DNA from 3 places in the Paenibacillus sp. FSL F4-0097 genome. Region 2 is predicted to be linked to each of the others. Evidence: riboswitches for the same ligand, from Rfam matches in the RefSeq annotation. Region 2 holds a riboswitch; each other region holds the start of a gene.

Region 1 (6,116 bases), 580 kb from region 2:
ATGTTCGCTTAGCTCCTGTTCCGGGAACGGATAAAGCTGCTCTAGGCGAAGAACATGCAGCCATGACCAATCCTTATCAGGTGCTGCTTCCAGTTCTGTTTGGATGTCGATAGCGACTTTACCGCTGCAGACTACGAGCCGTTTAACTTCACTTGGTTTCTGGCCAAGCAAAGATTCAGCTAATACAGGCTTGAATTGTCCTGAAGCCAGCTCGGTTCCGGCAGAAGTGCTGCGCGTATTACGAATGAGACTTTTCGGCGTCATAATGACTAGCGGTTTAGCATCTTCCTGCCCGCATAACGCTGCTTGGCGCCGCAGCAGATGGAAATATTGCGAAGCGGTAGTCAGATTAGCGACTGTCCAGTTCTCCTCAGCGGATAGCTGCAAGAACCGTTCCAGCCTACCGCTGGAGTGCTCAGGTCCCTGTCCTTCGTAGCCATGCGGCAGCATGATGACGAGATTGCTGCGCTGTGTCCATTTGGCGCGTCCAGCCGCAATGAACTGGTCAAAAATAACCTGACCCGCATTGGCGAAATCACCATACTGTGCTTCCCAGATTACGAAGGTTTCCGGTGCAAACACATTATAACCATATTCAAAGCCTAATACTGATGCCTCTGACAATGGACTGTTGTATACGCCAAAGGAGGCACGGGAATCGCTTAGCTGATGTAGCGGAGAGAATAAATCTCCTGTTTTACTGTCGTGCAGCACCAGATGGCGATGTGCGAAGGTTCCGCGTTGGGCATCTTGACCGCTCAGTCGGATGGGCGTCCCATTTTTCAAAATGGTAGCGAAGGCTAACGTTTCAGCCAGTGCCCAGTCGACCTTTTCACCCTCATTCAGTGCATCTTTACGACGTTGTAAAATGCGCTCCAGCTTCGGATAAACCTGGAATCCAGCTGGAACCGTCAACAGTTCACGATTGATCTCCTGCAGGCTGGAGATGGATACCGCTGTAGTGTTTGCCGCTGCGCGGTCCGTTTGTAGAGGAATGAAGGCTTTGGGTTCTTTTTTCTTATGATTGCCTTCCTTCATATTATCGTACGCACGCTGCAATACGCTTTCTGCTTCAGCATTCATCTTTTGTACGTCTTCGGCGGTAAGAACCTTTTCGTTTTTCAGTCTCTCTGCATAAACCTTGTAGACGGTCGGATGATTGCGAACCTTGCCGTAGACAATAGGTTGTGTGGTTTCAGGATCATCCATTTCGTTGTGACCATGACGGCGGTAGCCGATGAGATCAATTACGAAATCTTTTTTGAATTGATGGCGGTATGCGCTAGCTAAACGTACGGCTGCTACGCAGGCCTCTGGGTCATCAGCGTTGACATGGACTATCGGGATTTCATACCCTTTGGCAATGTCACTCGCATAATGCGTAGAACGGGAATCTTCACTTTCAGTCGTAAAACCAATTCGGTTATTAACAATGATATGGATCGTCCCACCATTTTGATAACCTTGAAGTTTGCCGATATTAAGCGTTTCTGCAACAATTCCTTCACCTGGAAAAGCAGCATCACCATGCATCAGCACCGCCATAGCTTTACTGGTATCAATCTTCGGCAGTCCTGCAGTGCTCCGGTCTTCTTGTGCGGCACGAGTGAAACCTTCCACGACAGGATTGACGAATTCCAAGTGACTTGGGTTATTCGCTAGTGTTATTCTTGTGCGTACGGTTTCTCCTTCACGGACAGCACGGTCTGCACCGAGATGGTATTTCACATCACCTGTCCAGCCATAGTTAATGCCTGTGGAGCCTTCGGAAGGGAAAAGCTCCTTGTTCGGAGAATGATGAAACTCTGAAAATATGATATCATAAGGTTTGCCCAAAATATGTGCAAGGACGTTGAGGCGACCGCGATGCGCCATGCCCATCAAAATATGCTCTGCACCGTCATGTGCAGCAGCGCGTACGATTTCGTCTAACATCGGCACAAGAGCATCATTGCCTTCAAGACTGAAACGCTTCTGACCTACAAAAGTCTTGTGGAGGAAGGTTTCAAATTGCTCTACCTGAATCAGGCGGTTCAGGAGCTCTTTGCGTTCTGTATTATTCAGGGGTGCTGGTGAGCTGGTGGATTCTGCCTGTCTATTTAGCCATTGCAGTTCTTTTTCTTCATGCACATGCCCGAATTCATAGGCGATAGTCTTGGTGTATGCCTGACGCATACGTTGCACGGCATCCCACCCGGTATGCACATCATTCGGCGCATTTTCCCATATAAGCGTGGCAGGCAGTGCAATCAGGTCTTCGCGGGTCAGCCCATAGGTTTCAGGCTCAAGATATTTTGCCATGGGATTCTGATCGCGTACCAGCGGATCAATTTCAGCGGCCATATGGCCATATATACGAATATTGGCGATTAGCTTGGAAGCTCTTACTGCTTTTCTAAGCCATTCGGTGTCTCCCGAGATGCGCGGCTGAGGAGCCGGTTCGCTATCCGGAGTTAGGGGAGGGGGTCCCGAATTTGTAAAAAGCTCGCGATAATTATTTTCTACGGTGGAGGGATCTTTCACAAACTGTTCATATCTTTCTTGAATGTAGCCTAAATTGGGTCCGTAATACTTACTCCAAATGGATTCGTTATAGGGCTCTTTGGCTGCCATGAATACATCCTCCTTAACGGATGAACTCCATACGTGACATTTTGTGTCAACGCTTACTGGAGCTGTGATGATTGCGGTTTCATTTCTCATCTTATTGTGCTACTTTCAGCCACTGTAATCAATTCATTCTTTCGTCCAATACGTTCGCAAAATGGTATAGGTTAGCTTGTTCTAATGAAAAGAAGGGTGTTTCTTCTCATTACCCATTCTAAAGGCCTATTAAAATGATTCTATTATCCTTATTTTTAACTATTAGGTCAGTAAATATTTATTTTGCTAGTACAATTTATTTTATGTAACGGACGAGTATCGTGATAATCGGACAAGATCTTTGAAAAAAAATCTTTTATTTTTCGTTTTTAAAATAGAAAGTAACCAGGAATCGACACACTTTTCCGCTTTCTTTTTGTATAATGTTATTGCAGATAGTAATTTTATAGTTTTTTAAGCAGATCCTTTCGTGAAAAGGGTCCAGTAAAAGGTAAACTTGCCGAAAGGCAGGGGCACAAAGTCGCGGGTCTAAGGTAGAGATACTATGACAGCCGGATTGCCTGGGGACGTAAAATCTTAGGGGGAGATTTTTTGGAAAAGTCCAACCAGGGTAGCAACAGAGAACAGCAGTTTATTGATCTGGATCAAGAGTGGGTACATTTATTATTAGCAGCTAAGAAGGCTGGCATTAAGGCAGATGAAATCCGCCAGTTCTTTCATGAGAAAACTGTGCAGATCGTGCAGTAATACATTAGAGGGGTTACATATCGAAAAAGGGCACAGCGGTTCTTCGCTGTGTCCTTTTTCGATATGATTTAGTAGAAGAGAGGATCGTACCAGATTAGTAGGAAGTATTAATCCTTTTGATCGAGCTTCCATTTCTGATAGTCCAGAAATTCTTTGAATTCGCGTTTGCTAATGCCTGAGTCCATAGCTTCCTGCACCAATCGGAACCATTCCGAATCTAAATGTGATTCCTCTGCATCATTTGGTTCTCCATAGAGTAGGGCATGAATGGATACCTGAAGCGCGTCAGCGATCTTTTCGATAAACTGGATGGATGGATTGGATTGGATGTTTCTCTCCACGTTGCTAAGATACGACTTAGCCACATCTGCTCTGTCCGCAAGCTCAGATAGGGAGAAACCCTTGTCTAGGCGGAGCTGCTGGATACGTTGGCCCATATTCTGTGGCACTATGCTGACGCCCCTCCGTAATTTTTGTTATTAGTATAGCAAATATCAATAAATCGGACAAAGTTTATTGTAAAGAGAAGAGCAGCAATCTGCTTATCCGTGGCCGGATTCAGGATCTGCTGCTCTTCGAGTATTTTATTAAATTACTTTATTGATCTTAGTAGTCTTTTTTCGCACCTTGTTTAGCTACGAAATCCCAAGTCAGTGTTAAGCTATCGCCTTGGAAAATATTTTGATCTTGGTTATTTTCCACAAATTCGAATTGGACGGAGAAGCTGTCATTGGTACCGGCTTTAATACCGGATGCTTCGGTAAAGAGTTGATCCCAACCTGTATTTTTTACGAGATCCGGATGCTGACTTTTTAAAGCAGCAAGTGTAGTCTCATAAACTACATTTTCAGGAGAGACGATAGGTACTCCTTTATCATTATTTCTAAGGAATTTAACTTTAATGAACTCGGCTAAATCCAGGTAGTTATCTCCTTTAGCATCCGTGATTTGAGTCGATGTATTCAGAATGATAGATCCGATATCGAGCGAACCATCGTTTTTCAATTTGAAGGATTTAGTTACAGTATCACCTGGTTTCAGGTTAGGAATATTAACGATGACAGAAGGGTCGGAGTTCAGATCGAGTGTACCCGCTGCGAATGTAGCTGTGCTTTGCGCAGTGTCGCTAAAGTATGCGAAGGTTCCTCCGCCGATTAATGATAAACCCAGTGCTGCAGATGCTACGCCAAGACCCAATGTTTTCTTGATACCCATAATAAAATTCCTCCTCAAATTTGTGTTTGAATTTTTTATAAAATTTATATATTGTATCTTCCGGTTCGTAAGCGGAAGTGGACAATCAACTTAGGGCTGTGTTTCTGTTGGGGACGGTGAGGCTGGCAGTAGGGCAGCATTTTTCTTTTCTAATGCAGCTACAGCCTTCCAAGAGGTATACAGAGCATAGAGCAGAAGCATCAAGCCAGGCACGATCATGAGGACTACACTTCCAGCTTTGGAAACCGCGAAATTCATAGCGTAACCGACATAGGGTACAGTGACCCCGGTATACTGAGCTACAACATTCGCAGAACTGGTAGGGTTCATGTCGGGTGCGTCGTTGTTATCGCCTTTAGTGCGATAAACAGCTTCACCAGTAGCGTTATTGACGGTCGCTTCTACAATCCGGTGAGTAATGAGCAGATTATCTTCGTTCCTAAAGGTGATGACATCGCCTGGTTTGAAACGATTCATATCCCCTCCGGGTTTTAATGCGACAATTGAGCCTGTCTGAATTCCTGGTTCCATCGATCCTGAGAGTACGGTTTTGATCTCATATCCGAAGAAAGCAGGTTCACCACCGGAGGCCTTGGATAACACTACGGCTGCCACCAGCAGAATAAAGATCACAAGCATTAAGCTCGATAAGGTATTATTGATAATTTTTTTAATTCGCATCTTATTCTCCACCTTTCTCAGGTTGAGGGTCCGAAGGAGCTTGGGTTGCTACCGGCGGGGTAGTCGTACTGTCTTCCGCCTTTGGCGTCTCTTGTGGAGCCTCTTGCTGAGGAACATCTTTTGGAATTGTGAGCTCTTCACCAATTTCCGGCTTAACCGGGTCAGTGGCTGGGGCTTCAGGTTGTTCTTTATTTGGGGCTTCCGGAGCAGCTTCACCTGACGTTGGAGGGGTTGCCTCAGCTTTCGCTTTATCCTCGGCTTCTTGTTGCTTTTTCTCCTCAGCCAAACGTTCTTCTTCCTTCTTCGCTTCTTCTTCTTTCTTTGCTTGCTCTTCTTCTAGCCGAGCTTTTTCAAGCTCTTCTAGTTTTTGCTCGCGAGTCTGACTGATCATTTGGAGTTTATCTTGAAGGGTAGTGATACCTGAGGTTGCCGATTCTTTAAGGTTAGTCAATTCGGTATTTAGAGCTTCATAAGTGGAGGTGAGGTCGCTAGAGATCACGCCATCTGGTTGAGTGAAGGTAATCAGGAATGGCAGTGGCTGTGGGAACTCTCCTTCGCGTAATTCAAGTTGTCCATAAACATCACTGGTAACTACCGAAGCGAATGGAAGACCGACATCGTGTATGGAGGTTAGGTAACTAATAACTCCATTTAAGGAAGCATTCAAGGATTCCGAGATCACACCACTTTGATTCAGGCTGCTTTGTAAATCTCTGAAAAATTGCTCATCCTTGATTTCTAGACAGTTTGAATCTAGAGAAGTCATATATCCTCCTATCTGGAAGAGTAAGGCTGCTGCTGCACTTAGCTCATTGTGGATTTGATTCCAAATTTGGCTGTTAGCCGCCAGTTGCTCGTTAACGCTATCT
Region 2 (6,116 bases):
TCAGGAAGCTGATTAAGTTTATTTTTTCTAAGGTTCAGTCTTCTTAACTTGCTTAAATTACCGATAGATGAAGGCAGCTTAGTGATTCGATTATCACTTAAATCAAGTATCCGAAGTTCTTCTATAGCACCCAAATGTTCTGGTAACATGACCAGTTGATTACCATAGAGATGGATCTCTCTTAGCCCTTTTATTTGTGTGATCGAATCAGGTAAACATTCTAGCTGATTATAATAAAGCCGCAATTCAATCAGACTGCTCATTTCGCCTATACGGGCAGGCAATTGCTTGAGATGATTATCTGTTACGTTCAGATACTTAAGTTTCTGGAGAATACAGAGCTGCTCCGGCAGCTGTTCGAACTGATTATTGCTTAGGTATAGAAAAGAATCCAACCCCTGCAATCCGCCAATGCTCTCCGGCAACACCTTCAGCCGATTATGGCCTAAATCCAGCATTCTTAGGTGAACTAAGCGACCGATGTTCTCGGATAACTGTTCGATTTCATTGCCCGCATAATTAAGTACCTCTAATTCGTCATGAAGGAAGAGCTGATCGGGAATCTCTTTAATATGATTGTTGTACATGCTCAGTTCTAGTAGCGGATTGCTCTCAAACACGACATCTGGCGTTTCAATAAGTCCTTTTCCGTCAAAATTATATTTCATGAATGGATCTCCTTTGTAATTTGTATTGGCATCAAGCCTATGTGACAACGTTACGATAGAATATAACAGGATGATGATTTATTATCAGTATGTTGGCATACAAAACTATGGAATCTGTTAGAAAGGAATAATGAGATGGAAGCTTCTTTTTGGACTGGCACTCGCTTTTTTCAAGGTTTACCCTCGGAGAAGATCGAGGCGGTCTCAGGATTATTCACTTATAAGGCATATTCTAAGGGGACCCTGGTGTTTGCAGAATCAGATCCGGGGGATTATGCCTACATTATCTATTCGGGGATTATAAGGGTGTACGCTACCACGAAAGGGAAAGAGCATACCGTAGATCTTTTTGGAAAAGGCGATTTCTTTGGCGATCTGGAAGTGATCCATCCCTCCAATATAAGAGTGCTGTCTGCGGTGGCTATGAATGATACTGTATTATTTGAGATTAAACATGAGCTTTTTAAGCAGATGCTTGCCGATTACCCGTTGATTAAGGAGCAATTGATGCTGCTGCAAATGGACCGTTTATTTTTATCGAATCGGTTATTACATGAAATGAAATTTCATGATGCGAGAGCGCGTGCGATATTTACGCTGAGAAGACTATACCAAAGATTTGGAGTAGAGGAGCAAGGCAAACAGAGGATTGATCTTCGATTGACCCATCAGCAGTTCGCGGATATGATCGGAACGTTAAGGGAGACGGCTACCCTTGTGCTTAAAGATCTGCAAGAGCAAAAGATTATTGAGATTCAACATCAGCAGATCACCGTGTTAGACGCGACATATTTACTGGAGTATACGGATTTCGATTGAGAAGAGCCGTTCCGGGATCTTTTTCAGAGAATCGATTATTAAAGGGGTTATGAATATGGCTTGTAATCATTGTGTAGTAAGAGAGCTGAATTTTCAAATCAAGCCTCATGGTGAGCTTAATCTTAGGGTTTTACCTAAGGTTATTCATCACTTGAGTAGAAGTAATACGATACATAAGGTAGAAGAAAATGTGATTACGATTAAGGAAGCTGAAGCGCGAGATCTTCTAGATTTCTGTAACGATCATATGGAGTCCGGGAAAATTGAATTTCGTATAGATGACCAAGCATGGAGACCTCTATCCGAGATGTCTACTGTAATGGATATGAAGTGGATTGATGAGGTTATCACTAAGGGTCTTGTTACTTGTTACTTCCAACCGATTGTGAACGTAAGGGAAGAGATTTTTGCATACGAGCTTTTATCGAGATTTAAAAAAGAAGATGGATCCCTTATCTATCCTAATGAGATCTTTGCGGCAGCACGGAATCGTGGGCGTTTATATGCTTTAGACCGGTTATGTAGAATGACTGCCGTAAAATATGCTGCGCCCTTAAATAAAAAAACGTTTATTAATTTTATCCCTACATCAATTTACGCTCCAGAGTTCTGCTTAAGATCAACGGTTGAATTGGCTAATCAATTAGGTGTCGATCCCTCTCTTTTTGTCTTTGAAGTTGTTGAAACGGAGAAAGTGGATGATCTCGCTCATTTGAAAGCTATTTTGACATATTACAAGGACCGGGGATTTGAATACGCTTTAGATGATGTTGGGGAAGGCTTCAGCACAATCGAGATGTTATTGGAGCTTAAACCTCATTACATGAAGTTAGATATGAAATATGTTCAAGGCGTGTCCAGTGATCCGAACAAACAGAAAATAGCTAAACAATTTTTAGAAAAGGCTTTAGAAATCCAATCTGTTCCTTTAGCAGAAGGTGTGGAGTTTAGAGAGGACTTTGAATGGCTTAAGCAGAGTGGTTATCAGTTGTTTCAGGGATATTTATTTGGAAAGCCTGATCCTATTCCCAAACAGTAATCCTAATGAGTATATATCGGTCCAGAGGATGAGATGAATTTCAGGTCAGAGTCTGAGTACAGCCAACCCCCGGGGTTGTATAATTTAGGTAATTTGAAAAGGGGGACGGGATGGATATGAAATGGCATCAATTTGTAACGCGCTGGGCGGATTCTAGGGGCTTTGATGGACGAGAAATTGATTATCAATGGCCTTCTCCCTCATTTCCGGTCATCAGTATTCGTAGTAATTTAGGGCGATACTCAGGTCAAAAGTATGGTCATGGAAGTAAACCCCGTGTAAAGACAGCTGTTGGTTTAATCGCTATTGGAGATGTAGCTGTCGGATTGATTTCCATAGGTGCGATAAGCGTGGGCGTACTTTCCTTAGGAGCAATATCACTGGGAATGTGGTTAGCGATTGGAGCAATAGCACTTAGCTGGCTTGGCTTCGCAGTGGGAGCGATTGCGATTGCAGGAGTGGCTGTAGGAGCGATCGCAATCGCGGAAAAAGCGTTGGGGGCCATCGCCATAGGGGATACGGCGTTTGGTGCGATAGCGATAGGCAGGATCGCTGGGGGTGCCATAGCTATCGGACAATGGGCATATGGTGTAATCGCAGTTGGCGAACATGGTTTCGGATTAATTCCCATCACGGGCGATGTGTGGAATTGGTTCCGGCGTTTGTTCGGATCGGGGAGTTAATTAGACCTCCAGTCCTAAAGGATCCCATTCTCTTCCGGGATAGTCGATAAATAATATCTATCACATGAGAAAAACTAATTGCAATTACCTATACTCATTTCATACCAATTAATCATGCGATCAGATCTAGGCTTATGTTACTCTTTGAATGTATTCGAAACTTCATAGGCAAACCTATGGAAATGTAGGGACGCAAAGCTATAGGGACTAAGGTTATCATAACTATTGTCAGCCAGCTGCCAAAGAGTGTGTAACGCTTTTTGTTAAAATATAAGAAAGTATAAGTTATACACCTATACTTAATATCTTATATTTCTCGCTTAAACGCTTACCGTCCTTATAAGGACGCCGAAGGCGTTTATGCTTGTTAAGGTTTAATAAAAATTAAGTCTTAATTTTTAGGCGACTTTATACGCAATCAAGCTACTCTTTTGGGGTAGTTTTTTTTGTGCCCATTTTTGGGCACTGGAGAGATTCATATGACATCTGGGGGTAAGAAGAGATGAAGAAAATGATTGCGATCGCTACATCGGCGGCCATGTTGGCCAGTTTTTCGAGTGAGGCAGGTTATGCTTTAGCAAGTGAGGCAAGCAAGGTAAATGTAACAAAAACAGTGGCGCAAAGTAAGGTTAACTTATTAAGCAACGCCTCGGTTATTCCGTTTGAGCTGTACGGCAAGGATGCTCTAAATGCCTATAATGAGGTTTTTAGAATGAATCCAGCAAATATTAAATCCATCACAAATAACGGTGGCAACTACTCAGGCTCGCCTATAGCTAAGGCTATGGATGGGGATATGAGCACGCATTGGGAGACTGGCAAACCGAATAGTTCAACGTTTACGAATGAGGTTGTGTTTGTTTTCAATGAGTCCACTGAATTAAATAGAATGGTATACGCGGCTAGGCAATCCGGTGCGAAAGGTAAAGGTTTTGCTCAAGAATTTGATATCTACGGCTCCACTACCGATGCGGGTGATTTTACGCTCGTGTCTTCTGGAGAATATACAGGCTCAACCGGTGATGTAGTGGAGATTCAGTTCGCACCTACGGCTTTTAAGAGACTTAAATTTGTCTTCAAAAAAGCGAACCAAGATTGGGCGAGTGCGGCTGAGTTTTCTTTTTATAAAGAGGATAGTGTCTCTGCTAAAATGAAAAAATTATTTACAGATGATACCTTGAGCCAAGTTAGTGCTGCCTTTAATACGACAGAGAAATTAACAGCTTTAGAGAATGAAGTGCAGGCACATCCACTGTATGCGCAGTTTAAAGAAGAGATAGAGAATGCAAAGATCCTTTTGAAGAACCATCAGGTAGAGGCAACGGCAGCCAAGGTTTCGAAGCTAAAAGGGTATGGAACAGCCTATGAAAATGCCTATAGCCAAGCTTATAGAATGCCGAATGCAAACGTATCAAAAGTAACGGTGAACGGTGGAAGCTACCCAGGTACGAAGCCTGAATATATGCTGGATGACCAGCCCACTACGCATTGGGAAACGAACAAAAACAATGATGCAAGCTTCACGAATGAAGTCGTGTTTGAACTAGCGCAAGCGGAAGTGCTGGACAGAGTGGCTTTTTTGGCTAGAGATAACCGCAAAGGATTCCCAGAGGCTTTTGAAATCTATGCATCAGAGACGAGTAAAGGAGAGACCTTCCAACTTGTATCTAGCGGAACCGCGATTAGTACCAATGACTTTCTGGAATTTAAATTCGAACCGACGAAGTTTAAAAGATTAAAATTTAAGTTCACAAAGGCTAATATCAACAGACCTTTTGCGGCTGAATTTAGATTTTATACAGAAGATAAAGTAAGCGAAGCTGTAAATGGTATTTTCACAGATGGAACGATGAGTGCGGTTGTGCCTGCTTATAATAGCGTCGAAGCAATCAACGAATTAGAAGAAGCGGCAAAAGTACATCCGCTCTATCCAATCCTGAAAGATTCTTTGGATTTAGCTAAGAGGCTAGTGAATGGTGAAGTTGAAACCGAAGGCACCATCATTGAGGCGGAACAACGTGGAGATATGAAAAAGCATGCGCAGGAAAACCTGAGAATTGGTTTTGGTACGAACAACCAGCCTACAGGTCTCGTTGCAATGCCTGGAGATACGATCAACGTTTATGTGGATGCAGCTTCTAACGATAAGCTACCTTCTTTAGTCTTTTCTCAACAAGAGGCCGCTTGGAATGTTTGGGCTAGAGGTGTGCAATTGCGTCCAGGTAAGAACATTATAACCGTTCCTGAATTTGCTATGAATAGTTATTATGCACATGAAGTGACTAAGGGCGGCACCGTTTATATCGTAAATCCCTATACAGCAGAGGAACAAGGGAAAGCGCCATTGATCCGCTTCGAAGGTTTAGAAAAGATTCCTTTTATGACCAAGACCACGGATCCAGAACAATTCAAAACCTTCTTAATCACATACAAACAAAGACTAGACGAAGATAAAGCGGCTCATCCAAATGTTCAAGATCGTAAACTCATAGATGTGGTAGAACTGGCCAGCGATCATGTTATTTTCACAGGAACGGCGACGGAGGCGTACAACAAATATATTACGCAAGGAAATAACCCGCTGGACACCGTAACTGGGTATGACACCTGGATGAAGAGTATTTTTGCCTTCTATGGCCTGGATGGCAGTAGCGAGATTCATGATGCCAAGCTAATTCGTGAGAATATTCGCTTGATGCAGCCTTATGGTGCGATGTATGCAGCGGGAGATCATACAGGGATCCAACTTGGAACAGTAGGAACCATGTTAGGTGATTTTAACAAAGCTTATCCGGGCTGGGGACTGAATCACGAAATCGGGCATCGCTTGGCTATGGGTGAACGGGAATATGGCGAAGTAACTAATAATATGGTGTCTATGTTTATGTCTGTCGCGGCGAATTCGAT
Region 3 (6,116 bases), 2.6 Mb from region 2:
TTCTTTCAGAATGTTCTCCAGATTCCCAATCATGTCCGCGTATTTAGTGGAGCTGCCAATAAAGACCGCGTCAGCTGACGTTATGCTGTTCAGAATATCGGTGGCACTGCTTTTATCTGCATCCCAGACCTCTGTCTCAATATTATTTTCCTGCAAGCAATCCTGTATAATTTTGGCCATCTTCTTGGTACTGTTTTTGATGGTGGTATAAACGATGGTTGCCTTTTTTCCTTGCGTCGTTTCGCGGCTCAATGTGGCGTACATCCCGATATATTTACGTATGTCCTCCCGGATCACAAACCCATGGGAAGGAGCGATCATCCGGATCTCAAGATCCTTAACAGCCTCTAACAGTGTTCTTACATATCTTCTATGAGGATGTATAATAGCTGCGTAATAGCCCTGGAAATCTTCCGTAATATCAAACCCGGCTTCATCGCTGAATAGATTCTCCACCGCAACATGCGTGCTGAAAATATCACAAGGAAATAAGATTTGATCTTCGATACAATAGGTTATCATCGTTTCGGCGGTATGGAGATACGGTGTTTCTTTAAACAGCAGCGTTTTCCCGCCAATATCCAGCTTGTCTCCATCTTTAACCACCAGGAAGTTCCGGCTATGAAGCTTGTACATTTCCTGCAATTCTGGAACAGCAATCTCGGTGCATACGATCGTGGCATTTGCAGCCTTGGCAGCGAGAGCTGCCAGTCCACCAGAGTGATCAGGCTCTGTATGATTAATTACAATGTAATGAATATCTAGAAGATCAATCATTTCACCCAGGCACTCGGCATATTCACGTCCGAATTCCATATCTACGGTATCAATGACAGTTGGCTTACCTGTTTTTAATAAATAAGAATTATAGGTAGTTCCTTTTGCCAGAATCAGGCGGTGAAATGGAACCTGGCGGTTATCGATTTTGCCTATCCAGTAAGTATCCTCGGCGATTTTTTTGAATTGTGTACTCATTTCTTTAACCTCCAATGTTTGATTGATAATGTTTATCAACAACCTTATTTTATTATGGTTGCCAAACAAAAAAGAGGATTTGAATCAAATTATAAAAGTTTGAAAAAAAATGAATACCTTAAATTTAGACGATCTAAATAAAGTGATTATGCGTTGGGTCACATTTTAAATAAAAAGCCACAAAAATGTTTGCACTTCGCCTTAAAGAAAGAATAACCCATAACAACTTTATGCCATATCCTAATGAAAATAATAAAAAGGTGGATATCCATGACTGAAATACAAATAGCTGCTGTGGGAGATCTAATGGTCAAACGTTATATTATTTCGGATGCTAAGCAGCCTGACGGAACCTATTCGTTCAGCCCCCTGTTTGCAAAAGTAGCTCCTTATCTAAAACAGGCTGATTTGACAATTGGCAATCTCGAAACTACCTTTGCTGGAAGTGGCCCCGAATGCCGGAAAAGCCCACGTTCAGGCGGTCCGATATTCAAATGTCCAGACGAACTGGCCCCTGCACTTAAGCAAGCCGGATTCGACGTATTAGTAACGGCCAACAATCATTGCATGGATTATGGTGCCCCGGGTCTGGTTCGGACGTTACGAGTTCTAGACCGTAATGGAATCGACCACACGGGAACAGCTAAATCATTAGAAGAATCCAAGAGAACTCTTATTAAAAACGTCAAAGGAATTACGATCGGCATCCTCTCCTACACAGCAGGAACCAACCGAATTCCTGTACCAGTGAGTAAGCCATGGCTGGTTAACCGGATATCTACGCCCAAAATCATTCGGGAGATTCGAGATTTAAAAAAGAAAGTCGATCTAGTCTTGCTTTATCTGCATTTCGGAAGCGAATACCGTTACACTCCAAACAAGAGGCAAAAAGAGCTGGTCAATCTCTTCTTTAAAAATGGCGCCGACATCATACTGGGGTCTCACCCACATGTTCTACAACCGTTAGCGCTTCGTGGAAAAAAACAATTCGTTATTTACTCATTGGGGAATTTTGTTTCGACTAAACTAATGAATATTCCTTATACACAAAGCGGTATCATTCTTACGCTTAAAATAAAGAAGGATGAAAAAGGACACACGAGTATAACTAACGTAGGTTACATTCCGACTTGTGTAGATCGAAGAATAAAAAGCGGCAGGAAAATTACAGAGATCATCCCCATCCGCGACGCATTAAAGAGAAGCGACACCGACATAAAAACAGAACGGCGAAATCTCATGAATCGAATGTTGAAACATACGACAACAATCTTAAAGAGGGAATAGAGTCGTTACAGAAAAATAACGTTCCGCGGAATTACCGCGGAACGTTATAGATATAGCGCTCAAAACTGTGTTTGGGTTTAGCGTAAACGATCAGGCATCATTAATTTAAGGAATTCTAGAATACCATTCTCTACTACGAGTTCTTCTCTATCTTGATCAGCAAGTACTCTTCTGATGATATCTTCTTTACCCTCCAGCACTTTACTTGTCCAATGAGGATCAATGATAAGAGAACGTCCTACTGCTACTAATTCAGCATTTGTCAACGTGTCCTCTGCGTCCTGTTTGGTACGGATATCTCCGACCCCAATTAAAGGTACACGGCCATTGATTTTCTCATGTACATATTGCAGGATTGATTTTTCTTTAAAATCTTCTGATGCAGATACTTTCTTAAAATCCCCTAATGAAATATGCAGATAATCTAGCTTTTTATCAGCTAATTTATCAATAAGATAAAAGGTATCGGTGATTTTAATTCCAGGCTCTTCATATTCTTCTGGAGAAAAACGATAGCCGACAATAAAATCCTTAACCTTTGAATTGTCAACGACAGCAATAACTGCATCCACTAATTGGTTAATGAAATTAAATCTTTTCTCTAAGCTTCCGCCCCATTGATCATCACGACGGTTGGAGTGTGGAGAGAAGAACTGTTGGACTAAATATGTGTTTGCTCCATGAATTTCTACCCCGTCAAATCCAGCTTGAATAGCACGTTGAGTCGCTTTTTTAAAATCCTCAATTACACCGAAAATTTCATCTTCTGTTAATGCTCTTGGAATTTCTGCATTCGGACGTTCGGCAGCAATGGCGCTGGAGGAAACTGGTTGTACGCCACGTAGTATTTTTGAATCTGTCATTCTTCCTGCATGGAATAGTTGTAAAATAGCTTTTGTTCCATTTCGTTTAATAGTAGATGCTAATCGGCTAAGGCTAGGAATAAATTGATCGGAGGAAACACTAAGTTCACCTTCCCATCCTTTTCCACCCTCTTGTACATTTGCTGCCGCAGTGATGACCGCACCTACTTCGCCCGTTCTTAGTGAATAGTATTTCAATTCATCTTGTGTTACTACACCGTCATAAAAGCTCATTCGCGTGGTCATTGGAGCCATAACCACTCGGTTTTTTAATGTCAGTCCTCTGCGAAAAGTTAATGTTGTGTCTAGTGCTATCATCTTTTTCCCAACTTTCATTAAATTATATTTAAACAAAATATTATATACATGCGCATACATATAAATTACAGCAATGATTTATTCTTGTCAACTAATAAACAACTACTGTTGAATACAGCAAAAAGCACTGTTCAGCGGAACAGCGCTTTTTGCTCGATATGAATCGTCCTTATTATTCTAGTTCGGCCGGTTTTACAATGGCTGTACCTTTATTATTCTTGGAGTATTTAGCTTCAATTTTCGTGGTGTATGTATCTTTTGCTCCATCACTTACCAGCACATAACTCAGATCGACTGTCAGCTTTTCCGTTTGCCAGGTCTTAGTATTGACGAATAATTTCCACGTTACGCTTTTGGGTTGAACTGTCTCACCATCCCAGAGGTTCTCCTGGTCATAGAGTTTGATTATCCCCTTAGCTGCTGTCGGATCGGTTACCGTGAATTGTAAGACCGTTTGTGCGCCAGCCGTGCTGACTTTCATGGATTTTTTATAACTTTTGACCGAATCAAGCATGGAAACAGGATCGTATTGGCCTTTAGAGTAAAAGGCATCCCATTCCGTTTTCTCCAGTCCAAGCCAATACTGTGCATCAGGATCGATCGGCTCCCCGTCATCGTCGTAACCTTCATCTTCAGATTCATCGATCAGTTCACTTCCGTCTACAAGATAGTAAAACTCCTTGTCATTGGCATATAGACTGTACGATGTTTCTAAAAGACTACTAGCGACAGTGCCTGCTGCGGCAAAATTCGGCAGACGGTTGATATCCAGCTTCAGAGTGTTGGTGTTGCTGATACGCACCCCGCCGCTTTGAATATCCTGTTTTTTGGTCACATCCAGATGGAAATTCTTTATTGCTTTGGAGGCTGCCGTTACTTTGCTGATCATCTGATCCGCGGTTACTACTGTTGAGGTAGCTGCAGACACTACTCCTGGATTAGACATCCATCCGATCGTTCCGGACAGCAATAAAGCACCTACTGCCAAACTAGTACCTATTGTTTTGAAAAAACTGTTCATGTACTTCCCCTTTCGGCCCCTTGCGATAATGTAACGCCGTATAGGTCGAAATAATAAAAGAGCTCAAAATAGACTACATATTCTTAGAGCTATCCTTTATGCTTCATAAGACATCCCTATGGCGGCCTGGCGATCATTTCCTTCTGTCGAAAGGCTTTAGACCCATGGCTTTGTGTCATCATCTTTCGATGATTTTACCTTTAACGCGGACATTCAATTAGTTTTAATAGATTAGGGACGCATGTCCCACCGCTAATTTTATCATGGTTATAATTACCTGTAAACGACTTATCTTCCATTCGAATTCGCTATGATACTCAGAAGAAATACTACAATCAAAATGAAAAATGAACGATTACATACGCTTATAAGTCTTATTAATGAGAACAGCAGAGACAGGGGGTGCAGCAAAATGAGTGACCGGGAAATTTTCGAGCTCTATAAAGAACAAGTATATTATTTTTGTTACTACTTAATGAAAAATCAGGCAGATGCGGAGGATATTTCCCAAGAGGTATTTGTAAAAGTTATCTTAGCGGATAAGTCGAAGGTAAGAAACTTGAAAGCTTGGATTTTACGAATTGCTTCGAATGAGTGCAGCAGTGTGATCAAAAGGCGTAAGACGGGGTGGATGAAAGAAGTACGTAATTATTTACTATCCAGGTCTGAGGAATCAAACCCTGTAGAAAAACGTTTGGATCGACAGGAAACTAAAAAAGAATTACAAGGGTTATACAGTCAGCTTCCTGACAAAATCAGAATGGTAGTAGTCCTTCGTTTTATAAACGAATTGACTGTACCCGAGATTTCTAAAGTTATGAGCATACCCGAAGGAACTGTAAAATCCAGACTGAACAAGGGACTTAAAATACTAAATAGAATGGGTGGAACCCAACTAAAGGAGCTGAATAGTAATGAGTCTCTATATTGAAAAAGATAAACATATTCCCCGACCGGATTATGATTTGATGTGGACTGCCATAGAACAAGAAGCTTATACACGTCAAAGAAATCTGCATGCCTCCCAGAATACTCCTAGGTCTAATAAAAAGCTTATTCCTATCAGTATTGTCTTCTCTTGCCTCTTACTTGTAACCATTCCTGTATTCGCTAGTATGACGATTAATTGGGATAAAATTGGTGGTCGAAGTGTGAGCAATGCATTAAATAACGGCATCGGTCAACAGTATAATCTTCAAACTTCCATTTCAGGAGTAACAATGAATTTGAACGGTGTTGTAACTGATGGAGAAAAAATGAAAATGCTGTTATCACTTGATACTAAATCTGATCTATCCAAATATACTGGATTTGCTACAGAGGAAAACATCATGACTAGTGAATCCGGTGCCAAGGCAAAGGTATACGGTTATTTAGAATACGATCCTGAAAGCCAGAAACTCATTGGAGTATATGTGACACCTGATACATTAAAGGATGATAAAAAGGACTACAGGTTTGAAGCACGGAATCTCATTTTTTACAGTGATCGGAATATTCCCTTACAATCTAATCATCAAGCAGGGGATACTATCAATACTGGAGTTAAGCAATATCCAAGCATTCAAATCGAATCCGTTCGACATGTTTCCAATCAAACCATTATCCGTTACAAAGTCGCTGCATCACCATCTGACTTAGGACGGGGTAAC

The links. A riboswitch is a leader RNA that binds a small molecule or an ion and turns the genes downstream of it on or off. The one in region 2 is predicted to bind cyclic di-GMP.
Region 1: another riboswitch for cyclic di-GMP. It lies ahead of MHH86_RS01815 (anti-repressor SinI family protein); the one in region 2 lies ahead of MHH86_RS30390 (NPCBM/NEW2 domain-containing protein).
Region 3: another riboswitch for cyclic di-GMP. It lies ahead of MHH86_RS10735 (DUF6612 family protein); the one in region 2 lies ahead of MHH86_RS30390 (NPCBM/NEW2 domain-containing protein).

Annotation. Positions count from the first base shown of each region.
Region 1 covers NZ_CP151965.1:408,169-414,284, forward strand. Annotated here, with positions in the region: gene MHH86_RS01810 (2-oxoglutarate dehydrogenase E1 component) at 1-2,613, opposite strand, end outside; cyclic di-GMP riboswitch class I at 3,084-3,168, shown strand; gene MHH86_RS01815 (anti-repressor SinI family protein) at 3,196-3,351, shown strand; gene MHH86_RS01820 (helix-turn-helix domain-containing protein) at 3,459-3,788, opposite strand; gene MHH86_RS01825 (TasA family protein) at 3,958-4,566, opposite strand; gene MHH86_RS01830 (signal peptidase I) at 4,657-5,247, opposite strand; gene MHH86_RS01835 (hypothetical protein) at 5,249-6,116, opposite strand, start outside.
Region 2 covers NZ_CP151965.1:6,774,355-6,780,470, reverse strand. Annotated here, with positions in the region: gene MHH86_RS30410 (leucine-rich repeat domain-containing protein) at 1-668, opposite strand, end outside; gene MHH86_RS30405 (Crp/Fnr family transcriptional regulator) at 804-1,487, shown strand; gene MHH86_RS30400 (EAL domain-containing protein) at 1,543-2,526, shown strand; gene MHH86_RS30395 (hypothetical protein) at 2,643-3,209, shown strand; cyclic di-GMP riboswitch class I at 3,367-3,453, shown strand; gene MHH86_RS30390 (NPCBM/NEW2 domain-containing protein) at 3,712-6,116, shown strand, end outside.
Region 3 covers NZ_CP151965.1:2,415,071-2,421,186, reverse strand. Annotated here, with positions in the region: gene MHH86_RS10750 (FprA family A-type flavoprotein) at 1-975, opposite strand, end outside; gene MHH86_RS10745 (CapA family protein) at 1,246-2,262, shown strand; gene MHH86_RS10740 (NADH-dependent flavin oxidoreductase) at 2,340-3,503, opposite strand; gene MHH86_RS10735 (DUF6612 family protein) at 3,616-4,464, opposite strand; cyclic di-GMP riboswitch class I at 4,582-4,673, opposite strand; gene MHH86_RS10730 (RNA polymerase sigma factor) at 4,877-5,395, shown strand; gene MHH86_RS10725 (DUF4179 domain-containing protein) at 5,379-6,116, shown strand, end outside.